DNA from 2 places in the Corynebacterium sp. ZY180755 genome. Region 1 is predicted to be linked to the other one. Evidence: riboswitches for the same ligand, from Rfam matches in the RefSeq annotation. Region 1 holds a riboswitch; the other holds the start of a gene.
The links. Region 1 has a riboswitch for thiamine pyrophosphate ahead of ACXM2N_RS04430 (ECF transporter S component). Riboswitches for the same ligand answer to the same signal wherever they lie in the genome.
Positions count from the first base shown of each region.

Region 2: it holds a riboswitch for thiamine pyrophosphate, as region 1 does, so the genes downstream of both, thiM (hydroxyethylthiazole kinase) here and ACXM2N_RS04430 (ECF transporter S component) in region 1, are expected to answer to the same signal.

Region 1 covers NZ_CM135811.1:928,509-935,861, reverse strand. The annotation lists gene ACXM2N_RS04435 (chloride channel protein) at 1-1,146, shown strand, start outside; gene ACXM2N_RS04430 (ECF transporter S component) at 1,143-1,796, opposite strand; TPP riboswitch at 1,784-1,898, opposite strand; gene ACXM2N_RS04425 (2-dehydropantoate 2-reductase) at 1,927-2,808, opposite strand; gene ACXM2N_RS04420 (patatin-like phospholipase family protein) at 2,837-3,718, shown strand; gene zupT (zinc transporter ZupT) at 4,049-4,837, opposite strand; gene ACXM2N_RS04410 (DUF808 domain-containing protein) at 5,092-6,069, shown strand; gene ACXM2N_RS04405 (lipoate--protein ligase family protein) at 6,237-7,346, shown strand.
Region 2 covers NZ_CM135811.1:330,944-338,296, forward strand. The annotation lists gene ACXM2N_RS01540 (protoporphyrinogen oxidase) at 1-117, shown strand, start outside; gene ACXM2N_RS01545 (DMT family transporter) at 283-597, shown strand; gene ACXM2N_RS01550 (bifunctional hydroxymethylpyrimidine kinase/phosphomethylpyrimidine kinase) at 662-2,878, opposite strand; gene thiM (hydroxyethylthiazole kinase) at 2,895-3,746, opposite strand; TPP riboswitch at 3,740-3,837, opposite strand; gene hemL (glutamate-1-semialdehyde 2,1-aminomutase) at 4,143-5,465, shown strand; gene ACXM2N_RS01565 (histidine phosphatase family protein) at 5,532-6,140, shown strand; gene ACXM2N_RS01570 (TlpA family protein disulfide reductase) at 6,150-6,764, shown strand; gene ACXM2N_RS01575 (cytochrome c biogenesis CcdA family protein) at 6,761-7,353, shown strand, end outside.

The sequences.
Region 1 (7,353 bases):
GCAGGCGTCATCGGCGCACTAGTGACGTTGCTCATTCACGGATTAGAGCAGATTGCCGGCTTCTCTCACCTGTTTGCAGTGGTCATTCCAACGGCCGCGGGCGTGTTTGCCGGTGCCTGCTGGTGGCGCCTTCGGGCAACCGGTGGCGTGCCAAGTGTGAACAAGGCACTCGCATCCACGGAAGATAGCTACATCCGGTTACCGTTTTTAAGAAGCGTGGCCGATGGCTTCCTCCAAATCCTCGTGGTGGGCGCAGGCGCCTCACTGGGACGCGAGGCCGCGCCTCGACAGATCGCCGCGGCTGCAACGGATCAAATCTTGGCCCAAGTTCGTATCCCCCGAACGCTGAAAGAAGTAGACGCCAGCACCCGCATTGACATTCGTGGACGCATCATCGCTGCTGCCACTGGCGCAGGCCTCGCAGCGGTGTACAACGTGCCCGTGGCCGGGATCATCTACACCATGGAGCTGTTACCCGTAAAGCGCGATAAGTACACGCTCATCGTTTCTACGGTCATGTCCGTTGTAGCCACCCTCGTATCCCGCCCCATTGTTGGTGGTGAGGCGTTCTACCAACTGCCCACGCCGAGCTTTAACGTGCCGACGTTTACCGGTCTGCTGCTGGCCGCCGTGCTCGCCACCATCACCGGTGTCATCTTCCGCCGCGTCATCATGATCAGGCCGCGGCTTTCGCCGCGCTTTCTGCCCCTCACCATTGGCACCGCAATGCTGGTCATGGGGTTGGTCAGCCTGTGGCAGCCCACCCTGCTTGGCAACGGAGAGATGATGCTCAACGTGGCCTTCGGCGGCGCCGGCACCACCATGGTAATCCTGCTCGTGGCCAAAGTTTTGTTGACCTGGATGTGCCTATCCTCCGGCGCAGCCGGAGGAGTCCTCACCCCGTCGCTGGCCGTAGGCGGCGCCGCGGGAGCCGTGGTGGCGCTGGGGATGTCGGCAAGCGGATTCGCCGCCTCCGTGCCCCTGCTGGCGCTAGCCGGTGCAGGATGCGTGCTGGCAATCATGCAGCGTGCGCCATTTTTTGCCCTCGTTTTTGCACTGGAACTAACCCACCCGCCGGTGTGGGCATACCTGCCAGTGGCTGCCGTGGCGCTGGCTGGGTACTACGCCACTAGGCGCCTGCGTTAGACCAACGTGCGGGCTGAGCGGCCAGACTCAAAACGATCCAACGCACCCGTTGCCGCCAACGCACGTACCAGAACAAACGCAAGCACACCCGCCAATACGATGCCCGACACAGTCATCGTGGACAGGTAGATGAGATTGAACTCAAGAGACTTTGCGTAGTTGGCACTAGTAAACAGCTCGATGAAAAACGCACCCCACGCTGCAGCCGCGCCTGAAAGGCCAGCAACCATGAGGCCAAAACGGCGGTAGCGGAAGATCGCAAAGACGAGCTCAGCTCCCAGGCCCTGGAAGAAGCCCGAGTACATGGTCTCAATGCCCCACTGATTACCCAGCGCCATGGACACGACGCAGGCGATGAGCTCAACGTACAGCGCGGCTAAAGGCTTGCGGATCACCAAACCACCAATCACACCACCGATGAGCCAGATACCCACCGCGAAACCACCCAAGCCTGGGGTAAACGCATCGAAAGCAGTGAACCAGGCGTATCCAACGGAGTTCCAAATCCAGAACAACAGGCCACAGCTTACGCCTAGAACTGCGCCAATGGTGATGTCTATGACACGCCACCCGCTGTTCACATTGCCGTGAGTGGTAGCGGAAATGGACGTGGAGGTTTGAGGCGCACGTGCGCCTTGGTTTTCAGTCATTATTCTTCCTATCGCCGGTATTACCCGGATCAGGTTCAACGGTTTGCAACTCTGCTGCTGCATCTCAGCCGACAAAGGGAGACGGCACCCGTGTTATGTGTTTAGGTAACTAATACATACCCCAGCATCACTAGCTTGTAAAGCGATTTTCAATCACGTTGAACACCAGCTTGTGCATTCGCGCAGGAACGCCCACTCGCTCGCCCATCCGAATGATGGCGCCTACCTGTGCGTCTAGTTCGTTAGGCAGCCCCTGAGTAATATCGCGCTGCATGGAGCTGGTGGACTGCGCAGGCTGGGCATCAGTGAATGCAATGGTTGAGTCCACAACGTCATCCGGGAGGTTTACCCCGTTGGCGCGCGCGATATCCTCAACCTCCCCCATGAGATCGCGGAGATTATCCCGATACGTGGTGCGCACAGGCTCAAGCGGCAACTCCAGCATGGCCCCGAGCGCCCCGAAACACGTCAGGAACATCGCCTTCGCCCAGACATCAGCTAGCACCTCAGGGGTTTTAATTGGCTCAATGGCCGTCCGACTAAGAAGCTCCTCCAGCGCATCCGAAAGGGGGTGCGCGGAATCGAAAGTAAAGCTCAACACACCACCCGTGTACCGAGCAATGCCTGGACCATCGTGGACTAGGAAGCTCCTCACAACACCCGCGATTACTCGATCAGCACCATACTTCTCCGCCGCAACGGCAGGCATCTCCACCGAGTTCTGCGTGGTCACCAAGGACGCCCCCTCCGGCAAGCGTTCAGGCAAGTTCAGGCTGTCTAAGGACTTGGTTGCCAAAAACACAAGATCAGCGGAAGGAATCTCATCAATGCTCGCGGCCGTGTTGACCGCTAGCGTGCGCTCCCCTTCCGGACTGCGCACGATGAGCCCACGTGTACCTAACTGCTCTAAGGTCTCACCCCGAGCCACGAACGTCACGTCCGCGCCCGCCTCTAACATCTCCGCGCCAAAATAGCCGCCCACGGCACCTGCACCAATAATCACAATCTTCATGGAAAAAATACTAGTAGCATGTGGCCTTATGGAATATCAGCGCTTTGAATCCACCGCACTCATTCTCGAAGGCGGTGGCATGCGCAACGCATACACTGCCGCATGTATTACAGAGCTGATCAACAACAACATCGAGTTCGGCTGGGTAGGAGGAGTCTCCGCCGGAGCCACACATACTGCCAACTTCCTCTCCCGTGACGCAGCGCGCGCTCGCCAATCATTCGTTGGTTTGTCCAAGGACCCCAACATTGGCGGGTGGGGCAGCCTCCTGCGTGGCGAGGGCTACTTCCGCAGCGAATATATTTACAACGAACTCCCTGTCACCGTCGATCAGTACGCCTTCGACTACGAAACCTTTAGCTCAAACCCTACCCAGTACCGGATCGGCGCTATCTACGCCGACACCGGACAGACCGTATACTTCTCCCGCGAAGACAACACCGGTTTTGAGGTACTCATGAATCAAGTCCGAGCCTCCTCCACCATGCCGTTCTTCATGCCCGTCACATACATAGACGGCCGCCCACTAGTTGACGGCGCGCTGGGCGAATCAGGCGGCATCCCACTCAAGGTTGCTGAGCAAGATGGCTTTGACAAGTTCTTGGTTATCCTCTCCCGCCCAAGGGACTACTTCAAAAAACCAATCCGTAACCCGCGCGCACTGCGCCGTGTGTTCAAAAAGCATCCAAAAGTGGCGGAAGCATTGATCAGCCGCCCGGCGCGTTACAACGCCACCAAGAATAAGCTGCTCGCACTCGAGGCTAAAGGGAAGGCGAAGATCTTTTTCCCTACTGACCTCACCATCGGCAGCAGGGAGACTAATGCCGCCAAGGTGGAACAGGCCTACAACCTAGGGCTCAAGCAAACCAAAGCGGAGTGGGATTCCTGGATGCGTTTTCTGGAAAAATAGCTAGTGCCCAAACTTCCTGCCGGTGTTGGCATCCGTGAGAGGTATCAGCGGCAGAAAAGGGAAGGGAACGTGTTTTTCCGGCTAACGGGAGACGACGTTGGCAGAAAAGGGTGGGAAATACCCGTTTTCTGGCAAACGGGAGACAACGTTGGCAGAAGGTGTGGAATCGACCTGCAGGTTTTCGCAATCGCGTCGCAACGTTGTCTCCCTTCTGCTCACTGCAGCTGCCTTCGCCGTGCGTGTTAGCGGTGACGGGCAGTTTCGAAACCGTCCCAGAAACGTGGATAGAACGTGGATAGTTAGTTACGGAGGCAACGATGTGACTTATCCCTACGCCAGCAACAGCAAACTCACTGCCATCACGGCCATACCAGCGATCAGACCATAGACTGCAGTGTGGTGGCGCCCCGTCTTCACCGCAGTAGGTAGGAGCTCGTCCAGACAGATAAAGACCATCACGCCTGCTATAGCGGCAAACACAACGCCCAACGTGGCGGGCCCCATGAACGGCATGAGCAGCAGATAACCGACCAGCGCACCGACGGGCTCGGCCAAACCGGATATTAGAGCCCACGTGAAGGCCTTTTTACGCGAACCCGTAGCTTCACGCAGCGGAACAGCTACTGCAATTCCTTCAGGAATGTTGTGAATGGCAATGGCCACCGCGATCGCCACCGCGATTTGGGGCTGCTCCAGCGCAGCTATGAACGTTGCAAACCCTTCAGGAAAGTTGTGGATGGCAATGGCAATAGCGGTGAGAACGCCCATCTGCATCATCGCTCGCTTGCGCTTACCGGAGTAATTGAGGGACGGCTCGTGAGGATTCATTGCGGCAGGGACAAGGCGGTCAATGATGGCAATGAGGAAGATTCCGCCAAAGAAGGCGGCCACCGCAGCCCACGTGCCTGGTTTATCGCCAAAGTGGGCCACTAATTCATCCCTACCTTTAGGGAGGATTTCCACGAAAGAGACATACAGCATCACGCCCGCGGAGAAGCCCAGCGCACCCGCAAGGTATCGTTCCCCTGGTTTGCGGCTCGCAACAGCTAGCGCCCCACCAAAGCCTGTGGACAGGCCAGCGAACAGCGTCAACCCGAATGCAAAGAGGAAACCTTCCACAACGCTCCTTAATTGGTGTCCAAGATTGGTGGCTTAAGAAAAAGGTAGTCTCTTAGCGTAGCGATCTCCTACTCGCTAACCCCGTTCGCCACTCAACTATGTGAAAACTGTTGCCAACAACTTGGTGGGTAGTTTACCTCTTGTACACTTTGTTGTGGCACAGTTGCTTCATCTGTCTGGCAGGGCGTGACACCACACAGCCCCAACCATGCGAGAATTAGTCGCAAAAGAACATCACGTGAAAGGGGACCCCTATGGCTGGTGGCCTCGCCGCCCTCCTCGACGACGTCGCACTCATCGCGCGCTCTGCAGCCGCGAGCATCGACGACGTAGCCGCCCAAGCGGCCAAAACCTCAACCAAAGCAGCAGGCGTTGTTATTGATGACGCAGCAGTGACCCCTCGCTTCGTGGACGGCGTCAAGCCTAACCGCGAGCTGCCCATCATCTGGAAGATCACCAAGGGCTCGCTGCGCAATAAGCTCCTCATCATCCTTCCCATCATCCTGCTCCTCAACTGGCTTGCTCCATGGGCACTGACCCCACTGCTCATGCTGGGCGGTTTCTACCTCAGCTTCGAGGGTGCCGAGAAGGTCTGGGAGATGATCACCGGCAAGCAGCACGCCAAGGAAGAAGAAGCTGGCGCTAAGGACGAAGACAGCCTGGTTAAGGGCGCTGTCACCACGGACTTCATCCTGTCCGCTGAGATCATGGTGATTTCCCTCAATGAGATCGCTGATCAATCCGTAGCCATGCAGGCGGCAGTTCTGATCGTGGTGGGTATTCTCGTCACCGTAGCCGTCTACGGCGCTGTGGCACTGCTGGTCAAGATGGATGACGCCGGTCTTGCGCTCACCAAGCGTGATTCCGAAGGCGCCAAGAAGTTCGGACGCGCACTCGTTTCTGGCATGCCAATCATCCTCAGCATCATCGCATTCATTGGCATGCTCGCCATGCTGTGGGTTGGTGGCCACATCCTCCTCGTAGGATTTGATGAGCTCGGCTGGTCGTGGCCTTATGAGACCGTCCACCACTTCTCGCACATGGTTTCCGCAGGTGCGCTGATCTGGCTTATCGATACCTTCTGCGCCATGATCTTCGGCTTCATCTTCGGTTCCATCATCGCGGGCATCATGCACTTCTTGCCTTTTGGTCACGGAAAAGACCACGGCGAGCACGATGACGCGCACGCTGAGCGCCACCACGATTCCGGTACTGGTGCCGCACAACGCTAAGCAGTAACAACCAGCAGAACGAGGGAACCATAGACACACTATGGTTCCCTTCTTTTGTGGTCACGCTCAGCTAGAACTGATGATGTAGTCTTTGGGCCCTCCATCACAGCTCCCCCACCACAACGCGTGAGTATCTCCGCGAAATCGAAACGAGTACTCTAGGGTGCATGAAACGCCATTTCGAACTCAAAGCACCCCACGGAAAACTAGTTGTGGTGGATGTGGAAACCGAAAACCAAGCGGATCCACAATCTACAGTTGACGCCTCCACCCCGGCGCCAGTGAGCGAGACAATCACCCGATTCCAAGTCTCTGGTGACTTCTTCCTCGAGCCCGACGAGGCCTATGACGCCCTGGGCCCAGCGCTTGTGGGCGCACCAGCGAACGAGTCCACGGACGCGCTGCAGGCACGACTGGACGCCGCACTGAGCGGTTTTGATGACTTGGACATGCAGGGGTTTGACACCCGAACCATCGCTGTGGCCGCCCGCCGTGCTTTAGCCGGCGGCAAGGATTTCACTGACTACCAGTGGGAAATCCTGCGCCCTGGCGTTTTGCCCACCGCGATGAACGTGGCACTGGATGACGTGCTGCTGAAGGAGGTGTCGGAAGGCAAACGAGGCCCAACGCTGCGATTCTGGGACTGGGATGACAAAGCCACCGTCATCGGTTCCTTCCAGTCCTACGCCAACGAGGTTGACCAGGAGGGCGTAGACAAGCACAACATCCAGGTCGTGCGCCGCATCTCCGGCGGAGGCGCGATGTTCATGGAGGGCGGAAACTGCATCACCTACTCCATCTACGCCCCTGAGGACTTGGTGGCCGGATACTCCTACGCGGACTCCTACGCGTACCTCGATCAGTGGGTACTGGGCGCACTCGCCCGCCACGGTGTCAACGCATGGTACGTCCCAATCAATGACATCACTTCCGACGGCGGCAAGATCGGCGGCGCGGCACAGAAGCGCCGCGGCGGCGCGGTCCTGCACCACGTCACCATGAGTTACGACATCGACGCCGACAAGATGCTCGAAGTGCTCCGCATTGGCAAGGTCAAGGTGGCCTCCAAGGGTATCGCCTCTGCGAAAAAGCGCGTCGATCCGCTGCGCCGCCAAACCGGCGCAACACGGGAAGAAATCATCACCACCATGATCAACGAGTTCGCTACCCGCTACGGGGCACAAACTGTTGACTTAAGCGATGAAGCCATTACAGCTGGCCAAGAGCTAGTGGAAACAAAGTACTCTACTGAGGAATGGACCAAACGCGTGGACTAAACGCCAC
Region 2 (7,353 bases), 600 kb from region 1:
CGCGAGATCCTGCGTACCGCCGACGGTATCGAGGCAACCGGTGCCTGGCGCGATGGCGTAGGTGTGCCGAACGTCATCGCTGAAGCACGCGCAGCGGCTAAACGCCTGATTGGCTAAGAACTGTATAGAGGCTCTCCCCGCGGGGAGAGCCTCTTGCTTTAACAAGAAACCCCGGTTAATGTCAGCCGGAAAATTGATGGCTGTTACGGTTGCATGCAGCGTGGGGTGCACACCGTGTAACGATGCAAAGTCACCAGACAATAGCCAAGCAGGGAGATGGGTATGGCGTGGATAGTCCTGATCATTTCGGGCTTGTTTGAAGCAGTGTGGGCAATCGCGTTGGACAAGTCGGCCGGATTTACCAAACTCTGGCCGTCGCTAGCCTTCTTTGTGGCACTGGCAATATCTATGGGCGGGCTAGCATGGGCGATGAGGTCTCTTCCGCTGGGCACGTCTTATGCAGTGTGGGTTGGGGTAGGTGCATCAGCAACGCTGATCTACTCGTTTGCGGCTGGATTGGAACCCGTCTCGGTGGTGAAGATTCTGTTCTTGCTGATGATTGTGGGCGGAATCATCGGGCTGAAGGTGATCTCCTAACTAGGGAGACTCGGGGCCTCCCCATGGAAGTCTGTTGAAGCCTCGAGTTTAACCAGCGGAGCGCCTACATATCGTAGGTTCGGGTAGCTTGATCAAAGAACCACAGTTCGTGATAGCAGGCTTGCAAGTAGGCTCGGGCGGCGCGGCGGCGGGTAGTGCCGCTGGCCGATTCAAGTGCGCGCTCCAAGCGAGAGACTGCCTCGCGGGTAGAGGCTACGAATTCATCGTCAGAATAGGTATCCAACCATGCACGGTATGGGTGATCTTCATGGTTAGCGTTGCTCAGGCGGATACCTATCTCCGAGTACAGCCAGAAACACGGCAACACAGCTGCTACGCCCACGGCGTACTCATCGAGCGAGGTTCGCGCAGCAAGATAATCCGTGTAGGACTGCGTGACACCGGAAGGGCCAGTACTCGGGTAGTCCACACCGAGCCACTGTTCATGCAGCTGTGATTCCACCGCAATGCATTCTTGAGCATTCTTAGCCCAGGCCACCTGATCTGCGCTTAGCGGCGCCTTGGCAGACAGGGTGGCTAGGGCGCGAGAGTACTCCTTCAAATACAGGGCATCCTGAGCTTGGTAAAACGTGAATTCTCCGGTGCTTAGGGTTCCCGTGGCAAGGCGCTTGATAAACGGCAAGTTGAGGATGGCGGAAAAGACATCCGCGCTAGATGCCCACAGTTGGGCAGTCCACGGCCCGGCAGGAGCAATCGCCGGAGTGATGTGGGTAGCGCAGGCAGGAAGCAAGCTTCCCGTTGACGCTGAATGAAACGGCAGGGGAGTGGTGTTGCCCGCGGTGGCCAGGCGCCGTAGTCGGTGGAAATGATCCACCGGGCCGTGCCCGTGGCCTACTTCCTGTACGTGACCGAACTCAATAGCCTCATACAGCCATTGTGTTGTCCACTCTAAGGCCGCGGGGAGTGCATCACGCTTGGCTAGCCTGGTGGCAAGCGCTGAGGACAGGGAGCAGCCAGTTCCGTGGGTGTTAGCGGTGTTGATTCGTGGGGTGGTATACATCGCGATGAGCCCGTCGGCTGTAACCACCGCGTTGCCGACGTCCTCGCTGGGGAGATGGCCAGCCTTTACGATCACCGCCACGCCGTGTTTTGCTGCTACCCGCGTAGCCATCTCAACGGAATCTTCCCACGTGGTCGGTTCGTCTTCACCTGCGATTACAGCGAGTTCAGGACTGTTGGGAGTGATCACGGTGGCATAGTTCAGGAGCTGGATAAGCTTCTCCTCTGACTCCGAGGTGAGAAGGCGATCACCACTGGTAGCTACCATGACGGGGTCTACAACCACTGGGCAGTCAGGGTTACGGCGTAAAAAGGCGCTGAGCCATTGTTCGACCGTGGCGATGACCTCCGTAGACCCCAGCATGCCTATTTTAATGGCGTCGATGCAGATGTCATCACTGACGCTGTCTAATTGTTGACGCAGGAACTGAGTGTCAGGAATGCAAATATCGCGCACGCCTTGGGTATTTTGAGCTACCAGTGCGGTGATAACGCTCATTGCGTAGCCACCTGCGGCGGAGATTGCTTTGATATCTGCTTGGGCGCCTGCTCCTCCAGACGGGTCAGTGCCAGCGATGGACAGGACTCGAGGAATAGCGGGAGATCGAAATGCGCGAGCTAGCTCGCTAGCGGCAGCAGCTGGGTTTTCTGCCCCCATAATTGCAGAGACCACGCATAATCCGTCAATGTCCGTTTCAGACAGTGCGCGGGCATTGGCAAGGCTCACGCCACCTATGGCAACGGAGGCTATGCCGTGCTGACGTGCTTTTTGGGCGAGCACAGCAACCCCGTCCACGCCTACTGGATCAGCGGCATCTGGTTTGGTGGCAGTTTCGAGTACTGGTCCCAATCCGATGACATCCGGTAGTTTGACCCCTGCTTCGGAGCACTCGCGCAGTAGGGTATCTAACTGGTGTTCGTTTTCGATGGAGAGGCCAATCATCTGCTGTGCTGGGAGCAGTCTACGGGCGTCAACATAAGGCATGTCAGATTGGCCGATGTGCAGGTGAAGTCCCAACTCTTGGGCGATCTCCACGCGGTCATTAACAAACAAAGGCACATCGTCTGGCATAGCTGCCCGAAGCGCAGTGGCCTGAGCGCGGAAGGCTTCCTCAGTGGCGTGCTTATCGCGGAGCTGGACCACGGTGACGCCACCTTCGATGGCAGTGCGTACGGCGGCGGGAAGATCGCTTGGTTCGACGTAAGAAGGGTCGGTAACGAGGTACACCGACCAGTCAGTGGATGTTCCTGGATTCAGCATATTTACGTTCATCCTCTTATGCGCTGGTGGAGGTGGCAGTGAACTGGCAGCGAGCTAGGATGTCTGAAGCGTCAAGTTCGGCTAGGGCGTCGAGCCAGGCAACGGCAAAAGATCCTGGTTTGGTTGCGTAGTTCTCGCCGGCTTTCTGCCCAGCTGCCTTGGTGTGGGCATGGGCAGCCACGATGGCTAGGTGCTCATCCAGCCCGGCAGTTTTTGCGGCACCGGCGTAACCTGCGCAGAGCGCACCCAGGAAGCAGCCAGTTCCAATGACTTGGGTCATCGTCTTATGGCCTCCCGCCACGAAGGTAACGCCAGCGTTGCTGACGATGGCATCACTTTCGCCCGAGATAGCCACCACGTGGCCGGTATGAGAGGCCAGTGTTTGCGCGGCTCCAATCACGTCATCAACGTGGTCCGTGGAGTCCACGCCACGCCCGCCAGCACCCTGGCCGGCAAGGGCGGCGATTTCGGATGCATTGCCGCGGATAACCCATGGGTTGTGAGTAAGGGCTTCATGGTAAAACTCAGTGCGCTCGCTTAGGCCGCCGGCAGCTACGGGGTCTAGCGCCCATGGGGTTCCCGCCTCATTCGCCCCCGCAATGGCTTCACGCATGCCTTCGTATTGGTGCGGGGTGGGGGTGCCACCGTTGATGATGACGCCACTTGCCGTCTTGGCGAAGGCACGGGATTCTGTGGGGGTATCGCACATAGCAGGCGAGGCGCCAGCAGCAAGCAGGGCATTGGCAGTTATCTGGGAAACTACTTCGTTGGTCAGGCACTGCACGAGCGGAGTCTGACGACGAAATTCAATGATGAGTTGGCCCACCTGGTCCAGATCGGACGTGGACAGGGCATGACGGTATGCCATGGAAAGAGGTATCCCTTCGCTAGTACTAACTAGAGCAGGTTCAATGGGTGTAATCTCAGCCCCTACTCTAGGGGCACCCCAACCTAGTTCTATATTCATTTTGGTTTACACAAGACATGGTAGACCCACCCAGCAGCCAACGCACCAGTTTTCCCACAAGATCTTGAGGCGGAAAAATTGTACTGGGGTCCTAGCTGGGCGTATGTCATTGTGATGATGAGGATTTTAATGTGAAAGAAAAGGCTGGGGTTATTGAATTGCGTTCATGACCTGCAGCAATCGCAAAGCCTGCCGTTTTGAGTGTCAAGACATCTCAGCTAACAGAGGTTGCAAAGGTGCTGGGTTTGTGTGACTGTCAAACTTTCGTTTTAGGTACGGTGTCTTACAATGGTGGGCATGACTGAACTAGCTAAGACCCCAACCTCATCCAATGTTGTGCGTTCCGCTGAACTTTTGGAGCGTGCACAGAAACTGATTCCAGGTGGCGTGAACTCCCCAGTTCGTGCGTTTGGTTCTGTTGGTGGTCAGGCTCGTTTCATTGAGTCTGCGTCGGGCTCTAAGTTGTATGACGTGGACGGCAATGAGTATGTAGATCTCTGCTGTTCATGGGGCCCAATGCTCAGTGGTAACGCGCGCCCAGAGATCAAAGAAGCGGTTATCAAGGCAGCTGAAAAGGGTCTGTCTTTTGGTGCGCCTTGTGAGGCGGAGCTCGAGCTGGCGGAGATGATCATTGACCGCACTTCCGTGGAGGAGGTTCGCATGGTGAACTCCGGCACGGAGGCCACCATGTCTGCCGTGCGCTTGGCGCGCGGTTTCACCGGTCGCGCGAAGATCATCAAGTTCGCGGGCTGCTACCACGGCCACGTGGACGCCTTGTTGGCGTCGGCAGGCAGTGGCGTTGCCACATTCGCTCTGCCAGACTCCCCTGGTGTGACTGGTGCGTCTGCGGCGGACACCATCGTTGTTCCTTACAATGACATCGCCGCTGTTGAGAAAGCTTTTGCTGAGAACCCCGGTGAGATCGCTGCCATCATCACTGAGGCTGCCGCCGGCAACATGGGCACAGTAGCGCCCCAAGATGATTTCAACGGCAAGCTGAAGAAGCTCGCGCACGATAACGGTGCGCTGTTGATCTTGGACGAGGTCATGACCGGTTTCCGCACCTCCTACTCCGGCTGGTACGGCGTGGATAACGTTGCAGGTGACCTCACCACCTTTGGCAAGGTCATCTCCGGTGGTCTGCCAGCCGCGGCTTTTGGTGGTCGTCGCGACATCATGGAGTACCTCGCGCCAAAGGGCCCCGTGTATCAGGCAGGCACCCTTTCCGGTAACCCGGTGGCCATGGCGGCGGGCAAGGCAAGCCTCGAACTGGCAGATGAAGCTGCTTATGACATCGTCCGTGCCAACGCGGATCGCTTGTCCGATCTGATTTCTTCCGCTCTCACCGCGGAGGGCGTTGCGCACCATATGCAGCGCGCGGCAACGTTCCTTTCCATCCGCTTCGGGGAGGAAGAGGGACGTAACTTTGAAGACATGCAGGCAGCGGATACCTTCCGTTACGCACCGTTCTTCCACACCCTGTTGGACAACGGCATTTACGGCCCGCCAAGCGTGTTTGAGACCTGGTTCGTCTCCACTGCGCTTACCGACGATGACTTCGCGCGCATCGAGGCGGCGCTCAAACCAGCGGCCAAGGCCGCAGCGGCGGCGGTGGCCTAGCCCACCGCATACAGCGCACCAATTCGAATCTTCCATGACCATCATCTGAGAAAGATCACGTAGGCAATGACCATCACCATCGTCCACCTTGTTCGCCACGGAGAAGTCCACAACCCGGATCGCATTCTTTATGGGCGTATCCCCGGATACCACCTGTCTACTCGTGGTGAGCAGATGGCGGAAGCGACCGCTAAATCCTTTGAAGGCCATGACGTAGCAGTCTTGCGAAGCTCTCCGCTGGAGCGTGCTCAAGAGACCTCCCGCCCAATTGCTAGGGTCACAGGATTGGATGTTGAGGTCGATGCCAACTTGCTCGAGGCAGGCAACCAGTATGAGGGGCTTCATGTGAAGGGCATCCGTTCTGACCTATGGAACCCAAAGCACTGGCCACTGATGAAGAATCCATCATTGCCAAGCTGGGGTGAGCACTACACGGACATTCTGGACCGCATGATGATTGCCATCCGTGATGCCAGGGCTGATGCTCGAGGTAGGGAAGCCATCCTCGTCAGCCACCAACTGCCCATCGTCATGGTGCAGCGATTCGCACAGGGCAAGCCCTTGGCCCACAACCCAGCTGCTCGCCGATGCGATCTGGCATCCGTAAGTTCCCTCGTCTTTGATGGTGAAGATCTGGTCGATTTCATCTACACCGAGCCAGCGCAGGCTATCTAGGAGATAAGTATGCGAAAGTATTCTGCCCGAAAAGCCGTCACCGCAGCAGTATCCGTGGTCGCGCTCAGCGCTGGCCTTGTTGCTTGCGGAGAAGACCAAACCGCAGGAACGGACGCCGTTGCCATTGGCGGAACCTTCCAGTTCTACTCACCAGAGGGCAAACAGGAGATCTTCTACGACGAGGCAGATCGTCAGCCACTCCAAAACGTTGAAGGCGAGTCCCTCATGGAGGAGGGCGCAACGGAGTCGATTGACAAATATGAGGGCCAGGTAGTGGTGCTCAACGCGTGGGGCCAGTGGTGCCCACCATGCCGTTCTGAATCCGATGACCTTCAGGAAATTCACGAGTACCTGCAAGAAAAGGATGCGGGCACCGTGTTGGGAATCAACGTACGTGACTACAACCCACAGATTTCCCGTGACTTCCTGGCCGACAACGGTCTGACCTACCCGAGCATCTACGACCCTCCATTTAAGTCCGCGGCAAGACTGGGTGGCCTGCCAGCATCGGTGATCCCAACCACCATTGTGCTGGATAAGCAACACCGTCCAGCGGCGGTATTCCTCCGTGAAATCACGGCGAAGGACATCATTGACGTGGTGGAGCCACTGATTAACGCATGATAGATCCCTCAGTTCTCGTGCTCGCCCAAGGGTTGGGTGAGCAGTTTGGTGAGATAACCCGCAACGGTCCTCTGTTTCTCGGTTTCCTCGCTGCCGCGCTCGCTGGTCTAGTGAGCTTTGCTAGCCCGTGCGTCATTCCGTTGGTGCCAGGCTACATCTCCTATCTTGCAGGTGTAGTAGGCGCTGAAATGGAGTATGGGAATGACGGTCCAGCTGTTGCCAAGAAGAGCAGGTGGCGTGTGGCAGGCGCAGCGCTACTTTTCATCCTCGGGTTCACCGTCGTGTTCATGTTGGCCACCGTTACCGTTTTCGGTGCCATCAGTGCGCTGACCCTGAATGCTGAGACGCTGATGCGTGTTGGTGGCGTTGTCACCATCTTGATGGGCCTGGTGTTCATGGGGGCCGTTCCTTTCCTGCAGAAAGAACATCGCTTCGCTCCGCAGCGGTGGTCAACCTGGGTGGGGGCGCCTCTGCTTGGTGGTGTCTTCGCCCTTGGCTGGACCCCATGTCTTGGCCCAACCCTCGCTGCCATCATTTCGATATCAGCGGGTACGGAAGGTATGACCGCAGCCCGGGGCGTGTTCATGAT